2 regions of the Paenibacillus sp. J31P13 genome follow, and region 1 is predicted to be linked to the other one. Evidence: a T-box and tRNA genes for the amino acid it is inferred to sense, from the RefSeq annotation. Region 1 holds a T-box; the other holds one or more tRNA genes.
The links. A T-box is a leader RNA that pairs with one kind of tRNA and senses whether it is charged. The one in region 1 lies ahead of metG (methionine--tRNA ligase), so its partner is inferred to be a tRNA-Met.

Region 1 (10,180 bases):
CGCCCATCATAATCATAAGCATGGTCATGAGCACACTCACACTCATAAGCATAATGCTCATGATCACGAGGGACATAGCCATGATGACCATGACGGACATGATCACAGTCATGGCGGCAGCAGCTCGAAGATGTTAACCCTGCTGCTGGCATCCGGGGTCATCTATGTCGCAGCCCTGCTGTTAGATGGTGTGCTCGACAAGCAAGCTACGATACTCCTTTATTTAGCTGCTACTATTATTAGCGGTTATACAACATTCTTTCGAGGCTTGAAAAATTTAATCAAATTAAAGTTTAATATCGATACATTAATGACTATTGCGCTAGCAGGCGCAATCTCGCTTGGCGAGTGGAGGGAAGCTACACTCGTTGCTGTTCTTTTTGGAGTGAATGAGCTGCTTGAAGGTTATGGCATGGAGAAGGCTCGCCGTTCCATGGAGGCATTGCTTCAAGTAGCCCCTAAGGAAGCAGTGAAAGTAGAGAACGGCAGGGAATCAATTGTTCCCATCTCTTCCCTTCAAATCGGTGATTTAGTGAAAATAAAGCCCGGTGAAAAAATCCCTTCAGATGGCGTTGTCTCCGAAGGAAAAAGCTCTGTCAATGAAGCCGCTATTACAGGTGAATCACTCCCCGTTGAGAAATCAGCTGGAGAGCCGGTATATGGCGGAAGCATCAACAACGAAGGACTTCTGTTTGTACGAATAGATAAAGCCTATCAGGATTCATCCTTAGCTAAAATCCTTCATCTCGTTCAGGAAGCGCAAGAAACGAAAACACCAACTGAATTATTTATTAATAAATTTGCTAAGTATTATACACCGCTGATTATGATCGTTGCTGCTCTTGTTATGCTTGTCCCCCCTTTGCTCTTCCAAGGCGATTGGATGACATGGCTTTATCAAGGGTTGGCCGTATTAATTGTGGGATGTCCCTGCGCTCTCATCCTATCTTCACCCATTGCAATCGTATCCGGTATCACAAGAAACGCAAGAAACGGTGTACTAGTCAAGGGCGGGGTGTTTCTAGAGCAGCTTGGGAGAACCGATACGCTTGCTTTTGACAAAACAGGAACATTAACGAAAGGCGAGCCTCATGTGGCTCAGCTTGAAATCTATGATGAGGAACGCTTCTTCATCATTGCAGGAGCTATTGAGAAATCCTCTTCTCACCCGCTCGCGAGAGCCATTATGAAAGAAGTAGATAAAAGAAACTTAAGTGTCCCACAGCCGGATGAAATTCAAACCGTGACAGGCAGCGGGATGAAAGCATTGATTCATGGTGAAGCTTACTGGCTTGGTAATGAAAAAAGCATTCAGCATCTTAACATTCCGGCTCCTATTCAAAGTCGTATTGATGCGTTAAAAGAGGAAGGGCTTACTCTTGTAATCGTTGCAGACCAACATCATGTTCTCGGTATGTTCGGAATTGCAGATGAAATTCGTGAAGAAAGCCGGGCCGTTATTGCAGCCTTGCACAAGCTGGGTATAAAACGTACGGTCATGCTGACAGGCGATCATCAGAAAACAGCAGAGAGAGTCGCTTCAGCTGTTGGCGTTTCTCAATTTTACGGAAATCTGCTTCCTGAGGATAAAGTAAAAAGAATTAAAGAGCTTTCCCTTGATCATCATGTAGCAATGATCGGTGACGGCATTAATGATGCGCCCGCTCTTGCCTCTGCTGGGCTTGGCATTGCGATGGGCAAAGGAACCGACAGCGCCATTGAGACAGCCGATATCGTCTTGATGCAGGATCATTTAGGCAAGCTGCCGGAGGCTGTCTCCATCGCCAAAAAAGTAAATCGTATTATTCGTTTCAATATTAGCGTGTCACTTGGACTCAAGCTGATCGCATTGTTGCTGACTATTCCCGGATGGCTCACCCTATGGATTGCCATTCTCTCCGATATGGGAGCTACCATATTTGTTACGCTGGTTAGTTTGACGATATTGATCAGCAGAAAAAAAGGATTGCATTCACAATAGTTGAATAGCAAAAAAGCCGATAGATTGCTTCTATCGGCTTTTTACTGCTTATCCTTATTCAAGGTTGTTTTCTTTTGTTTTCTCTGCTTTCTCATCCGTCTCCATTAGCCCTTTTGCTCCTTTTCTAAACTCTGCCAACGTTGCACCGATCGCTCTCCCCAATTGAGGCAACTTGGATGGTCCGAATAGCAGCAAGCCTAAAATAACAATTAAAATAATACCCGTTATACCTATATTCATCGGCATCTCATCTCCCCATTCCTGCCTAACTTTAGAAATTCACTAGCAAAGCTGTTACATACATCAGCAGTATTCCAAGCGTTAGACTAGAGAGGTTAAGCCACGAAACCGATGGGGTTCCTGCAACCTTCGCATCTCTAGCAATCATTTTGAAAATAACATAAATAACTTGAACAATGGCACCGGCTCCAATGCCGAAAAATAATGCCGCCAAGGTTTGATTAAATACGAATCCACCGATCCATGTGCCAATAATCGCTGGAGCTCCACCCAAAAGGGCTAAAGCCAAAAAAGTTTTAAACGTCGGCCTGGATTTTAAAAGCGGCGCAGCAATACCAATCCCTTCCGTTATGTTATGAAGGGTAAAGCCAATAATAAGAAATGAACCTAATGCAGCTTCGCCCGCAGCGAAAGCAGCACCAATTGCCAAACCCTCACCTAGATTATGAAGGCCTATTCCTCCGGCTATTTTGAAGGAAACTCTCTTACCATCATTCTCACCTTTTACAGTCTTTTTCGATTTCGTCTGATCGACAGCAAGCAGGAATAAGAAGCTTAATAACGCTCCGAACCATACCAGGCCAGTGCCTTGAAACACACCCGGTGCTTCCGCTCCTAGTTCTAACCCCTCTTGAATGGTATCAACCGTAAGGAAGAATAAAAGCCCCACTGTAAATGCCATGACAGCTTGAATGCCTCTTGAAGAGAAACGCCGCATGAAGGGATACCAGAGCAGCCCCAGACCAACCGGAACCACACCCACATAAAAGCCGATTAACGAATATTGCAAAAAGCGATTGGTATCTGCGGTAGGTGTTTTCATAGCAGCGGCTACATCACCGATAAAAATTAATCCGTTTGAAGTAATAAGCTTAATTTCATGAGGATCCCCCTCCACCCAAGGATAAGGGATATAGATCGTAGAAGTTCCAAATCGTTCAAGGGTTGAACTAGTCGAATAGGAAGCGTTCCAGAAAGAATCATCAACTAGTACTTGTGCTACGGTTAATTCCTTAGGTCCAGAATTAAGAATATGAACCTCAAATCCATCATCCGTCAAAAGGATACGTTCGAAATTGAGAACTTCAATTGGAGCAGCCTGCTGTTCTTTTACACCAGTTCCCCATGTTGAGATAAAAAAAATCAAACCTGCCAGTAGTAGAAGCGGTAATGCGCCTAATAACCAAAGAACTGTTTTATTCGTATTTCCATTCCATTTTTCGGTCTCCACATCATACGCCTCCTCTCGCTACTCGACCTCAAAGAATCCCATCCATCCAAGCTCCGTAAACTCACTTTGGTGAGCGTGGAACATATATTTTCCGGGACTCGGAAATGATACCTCGATAATGCCCCTTTCGCCTTGGCATTGCATAATGGTATCTGTATATTGCGGTCTTGCGTCAGGATCAGCTCCAGTAGGGTAGTAGTGGAAGAAGTTAGCATGCAAATGAAAGGAGTTAATGGGGTCAAATTCTGTAAAATTGCTTAAGTAGATACGAATCATTTCTCCTGTTTTCACCTTGATAGGCCTTGATTGATAAGCAAATGCGTAACCGTTAACGGTATAAATCTCATTCTCACCATCTAAATCCAAATCAAAGCCATTCATAATCATACTGAACTCTTTTGCCGGTTTTCTTGGTTTCTTTGGATCAATGATGACGTGGCCATACAAGCCCTTATGAATATGTCTCGTAAGCGGCGGCACATGACAGTGATAAGGTTGAAGCCCTGCTGGCCTCGCTTCGAACTCATAGATAAATTCTTCCCCCGTTAGAACAGGCTCAAGTCCATCCATATTCGTAGGGTGTATGCCATGGAAATGAATAGAGTGAGGATGCGACGAGCCGTTCCCGAACTTAATGCGTATGATATCTCCTTCTGTGCAGCGTAATGTCGGACCGGGGATCGTACCGTTAAACGTCCAGCCTGGAAATTTAATTCCCTTCGCGATCTCCACCTCAGCATCCCATACTTGTATATCGTAATCTCTAACAGTTCTTCCATCCGAAGCTGTACTGATAACACCGTAGTCGAATGTGGTCAAAGCTTTCACTGCTGCTTCCAGTCCAGTAGTAGACTCCGTTCCCGGGTCGTACCCATGTGCCATTCCATGTTTCATTTGATCCATTAATGTATGATGCGTGTCGTCCTTACCCATTGTTTGTGTAGACTTGCCGAATAGCGTGCTTGGATTGATAAAACTACTTCCGATCACACCTAAAATGCCTGCTGCTCCAAATTTAAGAATGCTTCTCCTTGAAAATGGACGATTAGGATCAATTGCCATTTGTCACACACCCCCTTGTTAATAAGGGAAATATTTTGCCCTTATGCAAAATAATTAATAAAAAATTTTTATTTTCCTTAGGGACAAAAAGTTTACCGAAGGAAACTTTTTGACTTGAATAAAATATATGATACCGTAGGCTCTTTGTAAAGTGTTTTTTACGATGGCATGTCTATCTTGATTTCATATCCATGACGAAATCCTGTTCTTGAAAAACACCTTTGCCTGTGATATCATACAGAACGAACGTTCAGTATTATTTTGCGATGATTAGCTTCATGCTTGACCATAGAATCGGAGTGATGCAAATGAACAAAAAGCAATTACAAAGCGAATCAACCAAAAAAAGAGTTGCCGATGCCGCAAGAGCGTTGTTTGTTCAAAAGGGGTACAAGGCAACCTCCATTGAAGATATAGTAGATGCCACAGGAAGCAGTAAAGGAAACATTTATTATCATTTTAAAAGTAAAGAAGGACTTTTTCTTTATTTAATTGATGAATGGGACCGTGAGTGGGAAATGAACTGGATGGAAAGAGAATCCATGTACAAAACAACAACAGAGAAACTTTACGGCATAGCTGAACAAATGGTTCTTGATGATTTAAGTCATCCGCTCACTAAAGCAGCCGATGAGTTCTTTAATAATGAAGAAAAAACAACAGATGTTCAAGATCGAATTGGCGAGATGGTAATTAGGCATCTTACATTCAATCAAAAACTAATGCAAGAAGGTATTGATAACGGAGAATTCAGGCAAGATAATGCGGAAGGTCTAGCTGTTGTACTTGAAAGCTTAATTATTGGACTCAGCCAAATGACTCGAAAATCAAAGCCGGAAGATATCCTTCAAACCTATAATTTAGCGATCAAAATATTTCTTCACGGAATTGCAAAAAGCTCCGATTGATGAGTAGCGGCGATTAAACTGCTTCTCATTCAGAAGCAGTTATTGCAAGCTCCGATAGTCGTTCCCATTTTATAGAACGAACATTCAGTATATATCTGTAAATCTTTTCCGAGTACTGCTATCTTCGCCCTTTACTCGTCTATCCCTATTATTTTGCTACACTCACTTGAAGGAGCTTACATCATGTCATTATTACTTCGTAACAGGGGCGCAATTCTGCTGCTCATGCTCAACATCTTTTTAGTTTTTACCGGTATTGGGCTTATCATCCCTATCATGCCAACGTATATGAATGAGCTTCATATTACTGGCAGTCTTGTCGGCTTGCTCGTTGCTGCTTTTTCATTAACACAGCTTATTTTCTCTCCAATCGCGGGCAGGCTAAGTGATACCATTGGGCGGAAAAAGATGATTGTTATCGGTATGATCATCTTTGCCGTCTCAGAGCTGCTTTTTGGAGTAGCCTCTGCTCCTATCCTTCTCTTCGCTTCTCGCTTGCTTGGAGGAATCGGTGCTGCTTTCATTATGCCTTCTATCATGGCTTACACAGCAGACGTTACCAGTAACGAAGAGAGAGCCACCGGTATGGGTTATATTAATGCCGCCATCACAACCGGTTTTATAATTGGTCCAGGAATTGGCGGATTTATTGCTGAATACGGCATACGAGTTCCTTTCTTTGCAGCGGCAGTCGCAGGTGCTATTGCTGCACTTATTACCATTTTCATTCTGCCTGAGTCAACCAAATCAGAAACACCGATAATATCCAATGCTACTCCAGTCAAAAAGCAAAGTCTGGTTACACAGCTTCTGCATTCCTATCGTGAGCCTTACTTTTTGAGCTTGATCATTGTGTTTGTCGCATCATTTGGTTTAGCTAACTATGAGACGGTATTTAGTCTCTTCGTCGATCATAAGTTCCAATTCACACCTAGAGATATTGCTTATATCATTACATTTGGTTCCATTGCCGGGGCGGTTGTGCAAGTAACCCTATTCGGTTGGTTATTGAATCGCTTCGGTGAGAAAAAGGTCATTTCCTATTGCTTGATCATCGCCGGGATTTTCGTATTAATGACCATCTTTGTCAATAAATATTGGATGATTTTTGTAGTAACCTTTATCGTGTTCTTGGCGATTGACATTTTACGTCCGGCAATCGGTACGCAGATGTCCAAGATGGCCCAAGACCAGCAAGGATATGTAGCGGGCTTAAACTCGGCATACACCAGTCTTGGGAATATCGCCGGACCTATCGTTGCAGGCTTTCTCTTCGATATCAATATCAACTTCCCGTATATCGCAGCATTCTTCATTTTAGTTTTATGTTACCTGTTATCAAGAAGAGCAAGACGAGTCGTGCAAATTTCTTCCTAAAATGATGAAGATGCTCCTTTTTGAGAATCATTCATTAAAGCCCTAATTCTTATACATCTCAAATGCGAAGTCCCGATAGGATTTTCTTATCGGGACTTCTATTGATCATCATCCGCTGAATCGGGATGGAAATGATTATCCATTCCGATTCAATTTCTTCTCAAGCAAGGCTGTTTCTTCCTCAATCCGACTGATATCCAATCGTTCAAATAATAAAGCCAGATTACAGATTTCTTGTTCCGCACCAACGTAAGACGGATGCCATTGCGGTTGTTCAAGCGACAAGAACCCTCTTATCTTTTCACATGAAAACGGAATAAACGGATTTAATAAATTTGCTGCATTAGCAATGATCTGCACGCATGTATACAACGTCTGACCGCAAGCACTTCTATCTTCTTTCACAGTAATCCAAGGTTTTTGTTCATCAAAATATTTATTAGCCTGCCTTATATAAGAAAAGATAAGCTCAATTGCCTCCTTCATATTTCCTGACTCTATGAGCTTGCCTGACTTTATATATAATGCTTCAATATGGTCCTCCCATTCCACCGAAAGCTCTCCATGGGGTACTTTACTGTCAAATGACTTCACTATAAATGCCAAAGTACGATTTACGAAGTTCCCATATGCGCCAAGCAACTCCCCATTATGGCTATAGATGAACTCTCTCCATGAAAAGTCAGTATCCCGCTTCTCTGGACCATTAGCTATCAGAAAATACCGTATAGAATCTGGATCGTACCGACTAATGATATCAGGAACCCAGACTGCCCAGTTCCGACTCGTCGAGAACTTTTGTCCCTCTAGTGTCATATATTCGCAAGCTATTACTTTATCGGGCAGGTGAAGATCGCCTACTCCCAGAAGAATCCCTGGCCAAATCAATGTATGAAACGGTACGTTATCTTTACCATGAACATAATAAGCAGTTATATTAGCTTGATCCTCCGACCAAAATATCCCCCATTTATTCCCTGTTTCTGCTGCCCACTGCTTACTTGCTGATAAATATCCGCATACTGCTTCAATCCATACGTAGATTTTCTTATCTTCAAATCCATTTATAGGCACATCAATCCCCCACGTTAAATCCCTTGTAGCCGCACGATCTTGAAGCCCTTCTTTTAAATATCGACTGGTCAAATTAACGGCATTTTCTCTCCACCCCGAAGCTTTAGCTGCGAACTGTTCCAATTCTTTTTGAAATTTCGATAAAGCAAGGTAATAATGCTCCGTTGGTCGTTCAACTGGCGTAGTTCCGCATAGCTTACAGCTTCTGTCCAACAAATCGGACGGGTCCAACAAGGTGGAGCAATAATCGCACTGATCCCCTCTTGCACGCTTTCCGCATTTGGGACAGTTGCCTTCTACATATCGGTCTGGTAAAAACCGTTGATCTACCTCGCAATAGGTTTGCAGGATTGTTTTTTTATACAAATGTCCGTTTTCTAGAAGCTTTAAAAAAATTTCTTGCACCACCTCATGATGAAAGGGCTGGTCTGTGCGAGTGTATAAGTCGTAAGAAAATCCTAATTGATTAAAGCAATCTACAAACTCCTGATGATATCGATCTGCGAAATCCCCCGGCGTTATACCTTCTTGGGCTGCTTGAACAGCTACTGGAGTTCCATGACAATCACTTCCAGAAACGTATAATACTTTTTCTCCTTTTGCACGAAAATATCTTGCCAGTACATCCCCAGGCAGCAAGCTTGCCAACCGACCTAGATGCAAGGAGCCGTTAGCATACGGCCAAGCACCCCCGATAAAAATGTTCGCCATCTTTTTTCCTCCTTTTTTAGACAACAAAAAACCCTCATCCCAAAAGGGACGAGAGTTATCTCACGTGTTACCACCCAAATTCATTAATGCCTTACGGCATTGACCTCTTCGGGTACGACGCTGCTTAGCGTTTATACCCTAGCACGTTAACGGATGCGGGTTCCGGCGCAGCCTACAACCTCATGAGGTTTCGATGCGCAGCTCTGAGACCATATTCCCACGGTTATTCTTTACTCCTTTTCAGCTGCCGGAGCTCTCTGTAAAAAGACTTTACCGCGGTACTCTTTCTCTTCTTAGCTTTTCTAAATATTCAAGTTATTGGATATATTACTGAACACTATATACAAAGTCAAGTATAATTTATACCACTTGCTTACGCTTCATGTTCCAATAAAGAAGCATTGTGAAAGCAGCTGACAAGACGATCGTCAATGTAATCGCTGCATATGGATACAAAATAGGTATGCCGAATAGGTTAATTGTTTTGAATGTAGCAAACAAATCATAAACAATCATGATATTGGTGAAGCTGAAGTCAAAAAGGATGTTCCATGATTTAAGATCTATTTTGAAGATGCTATTAATGGCAATTGGCAAGGCAAAGATAAAGCCCGAGATTAAAAATGAGAGAAGTGTATTTCGACATACTGCTGATATTAACAATACGAGCAGAGCAAGACCTAAAGCGGCCAGTGTGTGCATGCCAATTTGTACACCGATAAAGGACAATAAATCAAAATCATAAGGTGAATAGCGATATTGAAACAATTGCTGAAGCGGCGATTTCCATCCCCCATTGCCATAAGCAACAATGCGATACACTGAATTGTATACTACCCATAAACCAATTACGAAGATCACGTAAATGAACGAAGCGATAATTTTTGCTGACACATCTCGCGTTCTCCCGTATTTCGAGCTGAGATGGAACTGATCCATCCCGGTAGCATATTCATTCGAGAAGATGGAAGCTAGGCCCACGAGTATAAGTGCTCCACTGAGCAAAACTCCGAATATCTTTACAAAATCAATCATTTCAGCAGGGGCGCGATTATAGTATAATTTATCGAATTCTAATTGCTCCAGCATGCTGAGCTCAAGCTTCGTTTCACGCTGAGCAACTTGATTTTCACTATTCAGGTGTTGTTTTAATTCCTCCATACTCGCTTGTCGACGCTCTTCTAGCCCTACCAGTTGACTTATATTCTCATAAACGGCCAGCTTACCTTTTTCTTCCTCCGTTAGGCTTGAATGCTCATCCCATTTCTTCATCAACGCAGCATGCTCAGCTTCTGCACGTTCAATCTTCTCTTGGGTCAACTGCCCTTCCCAATCCTTATAATACGAAGAATTATTGGTTATTCGCTGGGCATTTAAGCTTATTGAGATAAGTCCAATTAAGACAATAAGGACAATATAAATACTTTTTTGACCAAAAATCTTTTGCAGCTCAAACTTTAGTAATGACTTCATATCACTTCATTTCCTCCTCGTCAAAATAGTACAAATATAAGTCCTCAAGATTAGGTATCGCCTTTACTGCATCTGCTTCCGGCTTTTGCTCAGACAGGATACGCATTTCGATGTACTCTTCCT
Region 2 (10,180 bases), on a different contig from region 1:
CTGTTTGTTTGCCCATCCAATCAAAGATGGCTGGATACCAGTTTAATTGTGTCGCCATAAATCCTAAAATTGTAAATATGAATAGAAGAACCGCTGAAATGATAAACATGCCATTTTTCCCTGTACGCTTGTGAGTAGCAGCAATCATCATTCCCGAAAAATGCATGAACAACAGAATGACAAGAGGTACTGTGAACTGATTGATAAGAGGACCATCACTAAGATACGGTACATTAAAGAAGTACAATCCGCTGCCCCAAGCCCCCGTCCAATTTTCTATGAGTGCCAAAAGAAAAAGCAGGGCGGCTGATCCAATGCTTGTTAGAATGATCATAGCCGAGGTCCCCAAATAGTAATCCTTTCTACTCACACTCAAACCAATCGCGAACGGAAATGTCTGTGCCAGTGTGATAATACCTGCTACGAACATATAAATGAAGATGCTCGCAATCCCACCGGTTCTGATAGGCTCAATGACAAGAAGACTAATAAAAAGATTGACAATAAAGCTCGAAAGCATGACCAGCCAAGGGATGATAAACCATGACCACTTATCTCTGCTATGCATTTTAACTACGCTTGCGACTCGATTCATCAGACTTCTACCGCCTTTCTTTGCGTCTTTCCATTCGTTAGATAAATAATTAACTGCTGTAGGGACACAGGAGCAAGCTCAAGTCCCAATGCTTCTGCTTGCCTGCGTTCCCCAGTATTCCAATGGCCAATTACAGTTGCTGATACCAGATTGCCAAAAGGTTCACGATGGATGACCTCCTTGCCCGCTGTGAAGGAATCCACAGCAGCTTTAGGTCCTGCAAGAGAAAACGCTCGGCCGCGAAGCGCCTCTGCATCCTCATCAATGATTAAGGTTCCATTATCAATTACCATCACATGCTCCAGTATACGGCTTACTTCATCGATGAGATGTGTAGATAGAATAACTGTCCGAGGATGCAGGGCATAATCCTCAATCAGACGATCATAGAACAAGCTGCGGGCTACTGCATCAAGACCTAGATAGGGCTCATCGAATATCGTGAGCGGCGCACGGCTCGCAAGGCCAACAATAATGCCGACTGATGAGAGCATCCCTCTGGAGAGCTTCTTCATTCTCCGTTTCAGCGGAAGGCGAAACTCCTCTGCTAATGAGAGCGCATAATCGTTATCCCAGTTGGGAAACAAGGAAGCAGACGTGTTCAGCACATCCAAAATACGATAAACATCAGGATACTTCTGGCTCTCCTTGATAAAACAAATTTGACTGAGTACGCCATTATTTTCGTAGGGATGCTCTCCGAATACTCTTAGTTCCCCGCTAGTTGCGAACAGCTGCGCTGTTATCATATGCATGATCGTCGTCTTCCCTGCCCCGTTCCTGCCCAGCAATCCGTAGATTTTCTCTTCTTCCATGGTGAAACTGACATTATTTACTGCCTTCACATCTCCATACGACTTCGTCAACCGATCCAACTCGACTACTTTACCCATTATGAATTATCCCCTCTCCGGATCATTTCCGTTAATTGATCAGCTGTGATGCCAAGCTTCTTCGCTTCTCGAACCATCGTCACTACAAACTCTTCGAAGAATAGTTCTTTCCGCTTCTCAATTACTTTCCCACGAGCACCCTCTGCCACAAACATGCCAATCCCTCGCTTTTTGTACAAAATTCCTTCGTCAACGAGCATGTTTACACCCTTCGCGGCTGTTGCCGGATTGATCTTGTAAAAGGCTGCAAACTGGTTCGTTGAAAGAACTTGCGATTCCTCAGGCAGTACACCCTCAATAATGTCATCTTCGATTCGTTCTGCAATTTGAACAAATATAGGGCGGCTGTCATCAATCAAAAATGCCATTTCTCTATCACCACCAAACTGGTTAACTACTCATGTAACTAACCATACAACCTAAAGGGATCATTGTCAACGAATTTTACAAAAATAGGCTGTTCCCACTGTTTATCACACTATTTATTAAGTCGATTCCAATATTCATTCCACAAAAAAACTCGGTCTCAACACTTGTTGTTGCAAGTGTTAAAACCGAGTTTTTTTACAAAATAATAATTTCATCCTTATGGTGATCATCTATCATTGCTTTTTATTTACGTCCAAAATCCGCTTTAATTTCTCCCCACTCTTCCGTATTCCATTTAACAATTTTATTGTCATACGTATTTGTCTTCAACCAATCTAATGCCCAATCAGCCAATTCCCAAATCTGCTTCGTCGAAGCATCTCTGGTCAAGGTTGAAGCAACCTTCTTGTTTCGTATCCAAGCAAGAGCAGTCCTTGAATCACTATAGATAGTTTTGCTGCTGCCTTGTTTCTTCAAGTAATCAAGCCCATGGATCACAGCGATAAACTCACCAAGATTATTCGTTCCGTTCGGAATTGGGCCTACATAGAACAATATATCCCCAGTCCCTGTATCCACGCCTTTGTATTCTACCGGTCCGGGATTCCCCCTTGTGCCAACATCAACAGAAATACTATCATAATCTATTGATTGCTCAGCAGGCTCTGAGGAGCGCTTCTGTGCGCCAAAGGTAGATTGTTGAGGTTTGTCCTTAATTGGCGCTTTACCTTTGCCCCAGTGACTTTTCCAGCCTTCCTTGAAAGCAGTCAACGCCTCAGCCTTTGACTCATAAGATTTATATTTAGCCTCTGGATATCCATTCACTTGTTCTTGGCATTGCTTCCATGTCTCATACACACCGCTTTGTTTGCCAACCCAAACTACATAATGCTTGCTTGCTGCCATTGTTCGAAGCCTCCGCCCATATTATCTTTTCTCAAGAAAAAAATCCCCCTTTACTACAATCTGTGATTAATCTCAGATTGTGTAAAGCAAGGATCTCATTCTATTACTATGTAAGCATTCAGTTTATTAATCCCTATAGTAAAGCACTAGTCTTTACTAGGTTTTAATAGGTATGCCGAGGACGGGAATCGAACCCGTACGGTGGTCACCCACCGCAGGATTTTAAGTCCTGTGCGTCTGCCAGTTCCGCCACCCCGGCATGTTGTAAGAGCTTTGCAAATGGTGGGCCCTGAGGGACTCGAACCCCCGACCAATCGGTTATGAGCCGACCGCTCTAACCAACTGAGCTAAGGGCCCTCGAAAACGTATATTTCAACGTATTGATCGAAAGGTTGGTTGCGGGGGCAGGATTTGAACCTGCGGCCTTCGGGTTATGAGCCCGACGAGCTACCGGGCTGCTCCACCCCGCGACGTATATCCATTTGTTTCAAAGCTATTTGAAATGGCGACATAAAATAATATACTACAGGAGGGGGTTTTAAGTCAAGCAAATTATACTAATTTATTTTTAATATTTTTTTAAGGTATAAAACGCACGCCATAGCGGCCTTTTCGCGAGCGAAATACTTCTACTTCGTGAGGTGATTCATAACCGTAAATCCACCAATCATTCTCCATCCTTTTGACAAGGCACCCCGCTTGAAACTTCGTTTCATACAGTCGTACCCAGTATACCCATCTCATCTCTATCCCTCCTTATAAATGAATTTTAATAATTGCTTCTTTAAGTATGTGAAACTTAGAATACCCTAATTCAGGATAAAACAAGCAAGCTAGAACAAATGAAATCGACTTCCTATCACCCTTCACATCAATCATGATTATGCCTATTAATGGATATCCTTGAGACACAGCAGCTCGTATTGCCGCCTGTAAAAGCTTTCTCAACTATGAATAGACATATAACCAAAAGAAAGCCCACAATCGACTCTAGGCCGATTGTGGGCTTTCTTGTTTCTTTATTCACCTCTAGGCATTGGCATAATACCGATTGATCCATCGGTGCCTCCACCATTCGGATTAGCCTTTATTTTCTCTAACACCGCATTACCCTTCGTTTCCCACTCCGCCAGAGCCTCTTTTGCTGTCTTCGTCCCTTTCAGCACTTCCTGGAACAGCTCATAGCTGGAATTCGATGCTTCATAAATACCAGGCTTTTCACGATAAAGCTTATCTGGATCCGCAGATGAAGGCGGGATAGGTCTCAGTGATGTGAAAGCATCCATATTGTATTGAAGTCCGCCAATTGGCGTCAAAAATTCTTTACGCGCAACCATCTCATAAAGGCTTCTTGATTTGAGCTTAGCCCAATCCCGGCCATTCGTAAATTTAATAAATTCCCAAGCATCTTTATCATTTTGTGCCTTTGCATTGATACCCATCAATTGGCTTAACCCAATGCTGCCTCCAACCTCAGGATCAGAAGGACTAACCGGTACGGTTACTACATCCCAATCTACTGCTTCAAAATCTTTAATTTTCGATGCGTTGTCTTGTGCTTTTTTCAGTTCATTGATATAACCGTATTCACCGATAGTCATTGCAATTTTTCCTTTGATGAATAAGTCACCATAGAACGGATCATAGCCGCCAGTTTGACTTTGCTTCTCGTACATTTTGTTCATATACTCCTGATTAGGAATAATTTTATCATTGTATAGCGACGCAACAGTACTCCATACATCTTCCCATTGAGCCGTGTTGACAAGCATTTTCTCGCCTTTGTCATCCCACGTTTTCAACTGCAGCGAAGAAGCATAATTTTGCATATCACCATAGCCGTCAGAACCTGACCAGCGGTTAAACGAGAAGCCAAACTTACGATCCTCTCCTTCACCATCTGCTACCGTTCTTGCAAGATTAAGAACTTCCTTCCATTCCATCTTGTCAGTTGGAGGTGTTAGTCCTTTATCTGTAAACATTTTTTTATTATAAAAAAGTGCTGAAGAGCTGAAAGTCGGTGTGAGTGCAAATAAATTACCGTCACCTGCGGCTTTGATACCGTTAATAACAGTCGGAACATAATCAGTTAAATCGAATTTATCCTGTGTAATGAGTGGATCAAGCTGCTTCAGCAAGTTATCCTGTGTTAAACGGCGCAGCATATTGTAGTCAAGAACGACAACATCAACAGGATTTTGACCATTGAGCATTTCTTTCATCTTCTCATAAGGATCCGGTTGCTCTACTGGTTTACTTGAGTCTTCTGGTTGATTAAATCTTTGATCATCGTAATTAATTGCACCTACGATTTCAAACGTAATATTTGGATGTGTCATTTCGTACATATCTGTATACTGCTGACGGAAATATGGTTCGTTGTCCGAGCCGCCGTATAGAACGCCTATACGCAATACACGTTTCTCTGTGGAATCACTGCCGCTCCCACTGCATGCTGACAGCAAGCCGATCAGCAGTGTAAGTGTTAAGCTAATCATCGTGAATTTAAGAAATTTTGATTTCAATACTCGTCTGTTATTCATTCGATTTAACCCCCCAATGATTTAGGCGGAGTAATAATGATCCGCTCACCGTCAAACTCCATTGTAGCTTTATCTTTAATATTTAGAGCTGTGAGATACTCCTTTGGCACTTGCAAGCGTCCGACTCGGTCAACCACAACATAGGCTTCATGAATCGTTTGCAAGTTTCCAGCTACGACAAGCTCTGCTTCGCCATCCGCATTAATATTCGGATTTCGCTTTATAAACTCCGTACTCGTTAATCCATCGCGAATGGCAACGACACGATCCACCTTGCTTGCTAGTGACAAATCATGCGTTACAATGACGATTGTAATTCCAATTTCACGGTTAAGCTTACGGAAAATACCCATAATCAAGTCGGAGGTTGCCGTATCTACGGAGCCAGTCGGTTCATCAGCTAGAAGTAGCTTTGGTCTATTGGACAACGAGATCGCAATAGCAACCCGTTGTTGCTCCCCGCCTGAGAGCTGATGAAGCTTGTTATGCATACGCTCCTTCAGCCCTACCCACTCCAGTAGTTGCTTCGCATAAGCACGATCAACCTTGCCTGAGAGCATCATTGGCATTTCTACGTTTTCTAGCGCAGAGAGGTACGGCAGCAGGTTTCGGGCGTTATTTTGCCAAATGAAGCCTACTGTTTCCCGCTTATAACTGACTAGATCTTCTTCGGTAATTTTCAACAAATCCCAAGGTCCCACTTTAACCTGACCAGCAGAAGGGCGATCAAGACCGCCCAACGTATTGAGAAGAGTTGATTTCCCGCTGCCGCTATTTCCGATGATTGCCATTAGCTCGCCTTCATTGACTTTTAAATTCAAGCCTTGCAGGGCGACAACCTCTAGATCATCGGTTTTGTATATTTTTACTAATCCTTCGCAATCGATCATCGCTGTCGTCATCAACGTTCCTCTCCCATCTTGACCGCCTGATGGACTCTCAGCCTACGAATATGCAGGAAGAGTATCAGTGCGCCAACCAGCATCATAAATCCAACTACAATAAATAACTGATTGGTATCGTTTGAATTGAAGATTACACGGAACGGCGGTACCGTTTCAGCAACATTTTCGGTCGTTTGCAGGAATGGCAGGAAGAGCAAGCTGACCGCTTTACCGATTAATACGCCAAGCCCTATCGCAAGACCTGCCGTAAATACTTGCTCCAGCAACAGCATGCCAGTAAGCTGCCTGCGCGAGAGTCCCATTGCGCGAAGAACCCCAAATTGAACGACTCGACCTGACAGATTAAAGAACCAATAAAGGATATAACCTGCCAACGTAATAATGACTGATACAAGGAATCCTAAGCTTAGAATACCGAAAACGCCGCCCCTTGTTGGATGTTTGGACTGAGTTAATAGCTCAGCTCTTACGTCCTTCACGGTAGCCAGCTCAATACCAGCTTTTTGAAGAGACTCAATAATAGGTCCAAGCTTCGCATCAGGCTTCATTTTCAACCAAACCTCGTAAGGCATAATTGGAAGCTGATCATAAATATAATCCAGATTGGTAATGACGAATGGTGATTTATCCGGATACTGGCTAGGCCAATACGGCAGGATGCCCACTACGGTAAACTCAATCATCCCATCTGGGAAACCAACTGAAATAGGGTCACCGAGCTTCAATTGATTTTTCTCGGCTACCTTGGATGGGATAATAGCTGCATGCTCATACAGTCCTAAATTATTTAAATAATAGAAAGGATGAACCGGAGACAAATCATTTCGGAACCATGCTACTTTCGAAAAATCGACGTTATCGATACCCATTACAGTACCTTGACCGATCGATTTCCCAGAAATAACGATATTCCCTTTTGTCTGCAAAACACGTGCTGCAGCTTCTACTCCTTCTAGCGTTCGGAATAACTCAAAAGGAGGTTCCGTGTATAAAGTACGCGATGGCACGGTTTGACCGCCGCCACCGCCTCCTCCATTTCCTCCGCCAGACCCGCCACCAGATCCACCGCCCGAGCCACCGCCATTTCCTCCACCTGTTCCGCCGCCAGAACCAGAATTCCCTCCGGATGGTTGTATAATCTCCGGTGAGCCTTCCCATACGGTCTGAATTGTGACATCTGTACCATATTTATATAAGGTTCTTTCTGTCGAATTCAAATCGATGGTTCGAGCTGCAGAAGCATTATATACGCCAAGCCCAAGTGTCAAAACCAATAAAATCATAAGCGGATAATAGCCTTTAGAAGAGCGTGAAAGCTGTGTTAGCGTTAAATAAATAGGCACTGGCAAAAATTTGCGTCCCAGCCAATTAAATAGCTTCAGGAACCACGGAAACAAACGCAAGCAAAATAGTCCAAGAGCAAAAATGGCTAATGCAGGTACGAAAAATAGGAATGGTTGAACATTTAACTGATCTGTAGTCATTCCCGTTTGGAACGTAAGCATTTGCCGCTCGTTAAACATATACCAGCCGTAGCCTGCGGCACCGACTAGCAGTACATCAAGATACCAGCGCTGCCAGCCTGGCTTTCGATCGGATCTTGCAAGCTCCTGCTTGTAGTTTACGATTGAAGACCTGGCATAAATGATAGCAGGTATAATCGTCGCAAGAAGTGCAAGCACTACAGCTGCCACGCCTGCAATGATCGCTTCCGTAGAGAAGCCAACAGGAATCGACTTACGACTGACGAAGGATAGAAAGCCATTGGCTGATCCGATGCTCTTCGCCATAAACCATCCGATAAACGGTCCTATTGCAAGTGATATTCCGCCCAGCAGCAGTCCTTCAAGCAAATAAATCCATATAATCTGCCTTGTACTGGAGCCGCGGCTTCGGAGCACTGCAATATCGCTTCGTTGTTTATCCAACGATTGACGTGCGTTCATCGCAATGAAGTAAAAAACCATCGCTAGCATAGGTGCAGCTAGCGTGAACAGCAAGGTTTGCAGCTGCAAGCTTTGCTTCTTAAACTCCGTCAGCGTGGAAGCGAAGGAAATTTCCACTCTTGTATCTTTCAGACGCTGATACAATTCGATGTTGAGTCGCTCTAGCGTTCGACCGAGCGGTGTCAACTGGCTTGTTTTAATCTCCGATAAATCAAACGCGTAATACCAGCTTGCATTGTGAAGAGGAATCTTGTTCTTTTCTAGCAGCGCTTTGTTGAATGCTACATCACTGATTTGGAACGTATTCAGTAATCCCTCCATGCCTTGATACCAATATGAACTTGTATCATCAAGCGGTTTTACCGCCCCGACGACTTTGACCTTAAGTGTTAGATCAAGTCCGCCGTATATCGGATACTCAAAAACATCGCCGATATGTATATCATTTCTGTACATTGCTTCTTCGAACATAACCGCTTCGAAATTGGTTCCGTCCCCTTCAGCGTTAACAAACCATCTGCCTTGCGTCAGCTCTGTGCTTTTTTCCAGCCCAGACATGCTCATAATAGTAAGCTGACGATTGCGGCCAGCATCTACCTTGGAAGGATCCTCGGGCACAACTTCCGAGCTTCGAATGGAATAGCTGTTAACAAAGGTTTGAAATGGAAACCCAATTTCTTTCGGCACACCCTCAGAAATGTAACGCTGGACCTCTGCCAGCGACTTTGTGTCCGTCTTCCCACCTGAAGGTGATTGATAACGCATAAGCAGCGATCCTGCCGGTAAGCCTTCACTTTTCTTCTGCAGAGATTCGGCTACGACTCTCTTTAGAGCGCCGTCTGCGTACATCGGTATACTCGTTGCGAAAGCTACCGCTAAAGTAAGACCGGCCAGCGTGCTTAACGTAAGCCAACGCGTGTTCCACATTTTGCGGAACAAAAAACGAAACAACGGAATTCCCATTGGCTATCGACCTACGACTTTCTGCCCGGGCTCTAGCCCCTTAAGAATCTCGATTTGAGTAGAGTTTTGTTGACCTACCTCTACATCGACCTCTCGTTTACCGTTAGCATCAATAACTTGCACATACGTACGGGAGCCGATAGAACGAAGCGCTGAAGGAGGAATGACAATGGCATTTTCAGTTCTCTTCGTAATAATGTTGATGGATAGCGGAGCGCCGCGGTTAGCCGTCTTTGGCAAGTCTTTAATTTCAACGATTAGGAAATCCTCTGGACGTTCTGGTTTCGTTTCCCCATTGCCACCGCCGCCGTTGTTCTGCTCAGTTACCTTATACGGAAGCTGCTTCACCTTGCCTTTAAAAGTACCTACACTGGTGATATTTACGGAAACTTCCATACCTACCGCAACCTTTTCAAGTTCCGTTTTGGTAAGCTTCGCAGCAGGTACGATTTGACTCGTATCCGCAACTATTGCGATGGGTGTGTAAGCTTTAATCAAGTCGCCCTTTTGCACAGATACAGATACGATTGTGCCGCTAAATGGGGAGACCAAGTTTGCTTTTCCAATCTCCTCTTCCATATCTAGAAGCTTCTGCTTTTTCTCTTCAAACATAATCGATTTTTCCTCAAAATCAATCGGATCCATCTCATCACGTTGACGAAGCGTCTCCTTCATCGTTATTTCTTCTTTTTTGAAGGCTAGCTTCTCTAAACGCAAAGATTTGACCAAATCATCAACATCAAGCTCGCCTATGATTTGACCTGCTTCAACGCTCTGTCCTACCTTTACATAAAGCTCTTTCAAGTATTTACCCTCTAAATCAAAGAACATTGTTTCTTCTTCCAAAGAAATAAGCTTTCCGATAACCGGAATCTTAGTCTCGAGATTTGCTGTGGTAACCTCATACTCTGGTTTTTTGGATATTTGCGCAGGATTAATCTCCGGCAATACCTCTTCCTCTTGTTCTTTGGGGAGCAAGGAGCAACCACTTGCAAACACCAATGAAACGCTCATCACAACAACCATTGAACGTTTAAATAAATCTCCCGTCCACCATTTC

Region 2: it encodes a tRNA-Met, which carries the amino acid that the T-box ahead of metG (methionine--tRNA ligase) is inferred to sense. The anticodon was not compared.

The regions. Positions count from the first base shown of each region.
Region 1 is NZ_JBWDNR010000007.1:162,206-172,385, forward strand. It holds gene AC0YOD_RS21815 (heavy metal translocating P-type ATPase) at 1-1,981, shown strand, start outside; gene AC0YOD_RS21820 (twin-arginine translocase TatA/TatE family subunit) at 2,036-2,221, opposite strand; gene AC0YOD_RS21825 (ZIP family metal transporter) at 2,253-3,452, opposite strand; gene AC0YOD_RS21830 (multicopper oxidase domain-containing protein) at 3,471-4,514, opposite strand; gene AC0YOD_RS21835 (TetR/AcrR family transcriptional regulator) at 4,823-5,422, shown strand; gene AC0YOD_RS21840 (MFS transporter) at 5,606-6,799, shown strand; gene metG (methionine--tRNA ligase) at 6,935-8,584, opposite strand; T-box leader at 8,626-8,888, opposite strand; gene AC0YOD_RS21850 (hypothetical protein) at 8,945-10,057, opposite strand; gene AC0YOD_RS21855 (ABC transporter ATP-binding protein) at 10,059-10,180, opposite strand, start outside.
Region 2 is NZ_JBWDNR010000001.1:505,603-515,782, reverse strand. It holds gene AC0YOD_RS02090 (hypothetical protein) at 1-595, opposite strand, end outside; gene AC0YOD_RS02085 (ABC transporter ATP-binding protein) at 595-1,488, opposite strand; gene AC0YOD_RS02080 (GntR family transcriptional regulator) at 1,488-1,856, opposite strand; gene rnhA (ribonuclease H) at 2,101-2,763, opposite strand; tRNA gene AC0YOD_RS02070 (tRNA-Leu) at 2,937-3,022, opposite strand; tRNA gene AC0YOD_RS02065 (tRNA-Ile) at 3,044-3,120, opposite strand; tRNA gene AC0YOD_RS02060 (tRNA-Met) at 3,157-3,233, opposite strand; gene AC0YOD_RS02055 (hypothetical protein) at 3,343-3,507, opposite strand; gene AC0YOD_RS02050 (ABC transporter substrate-binding protein) at 3,783-5,306, opposite strand; gene AC0YOD_RS02045 (ABC transporter ATP-binding protein) at 5,312-6,196, opposite strand; gene AC0YOD_RS02040 (FtsX-like permease family protein) at 6,208-9,120, opposite strand; gene AC0YOD_RS02035 (efflux RND transporter periplasmic adaptor subunit) at 9,124-10,180, opposite strand, start outside; gene AC0YOD_RS02030 (ABC transporter ATP-binding protein) at 10,154-10,180, opposite strand, start outside.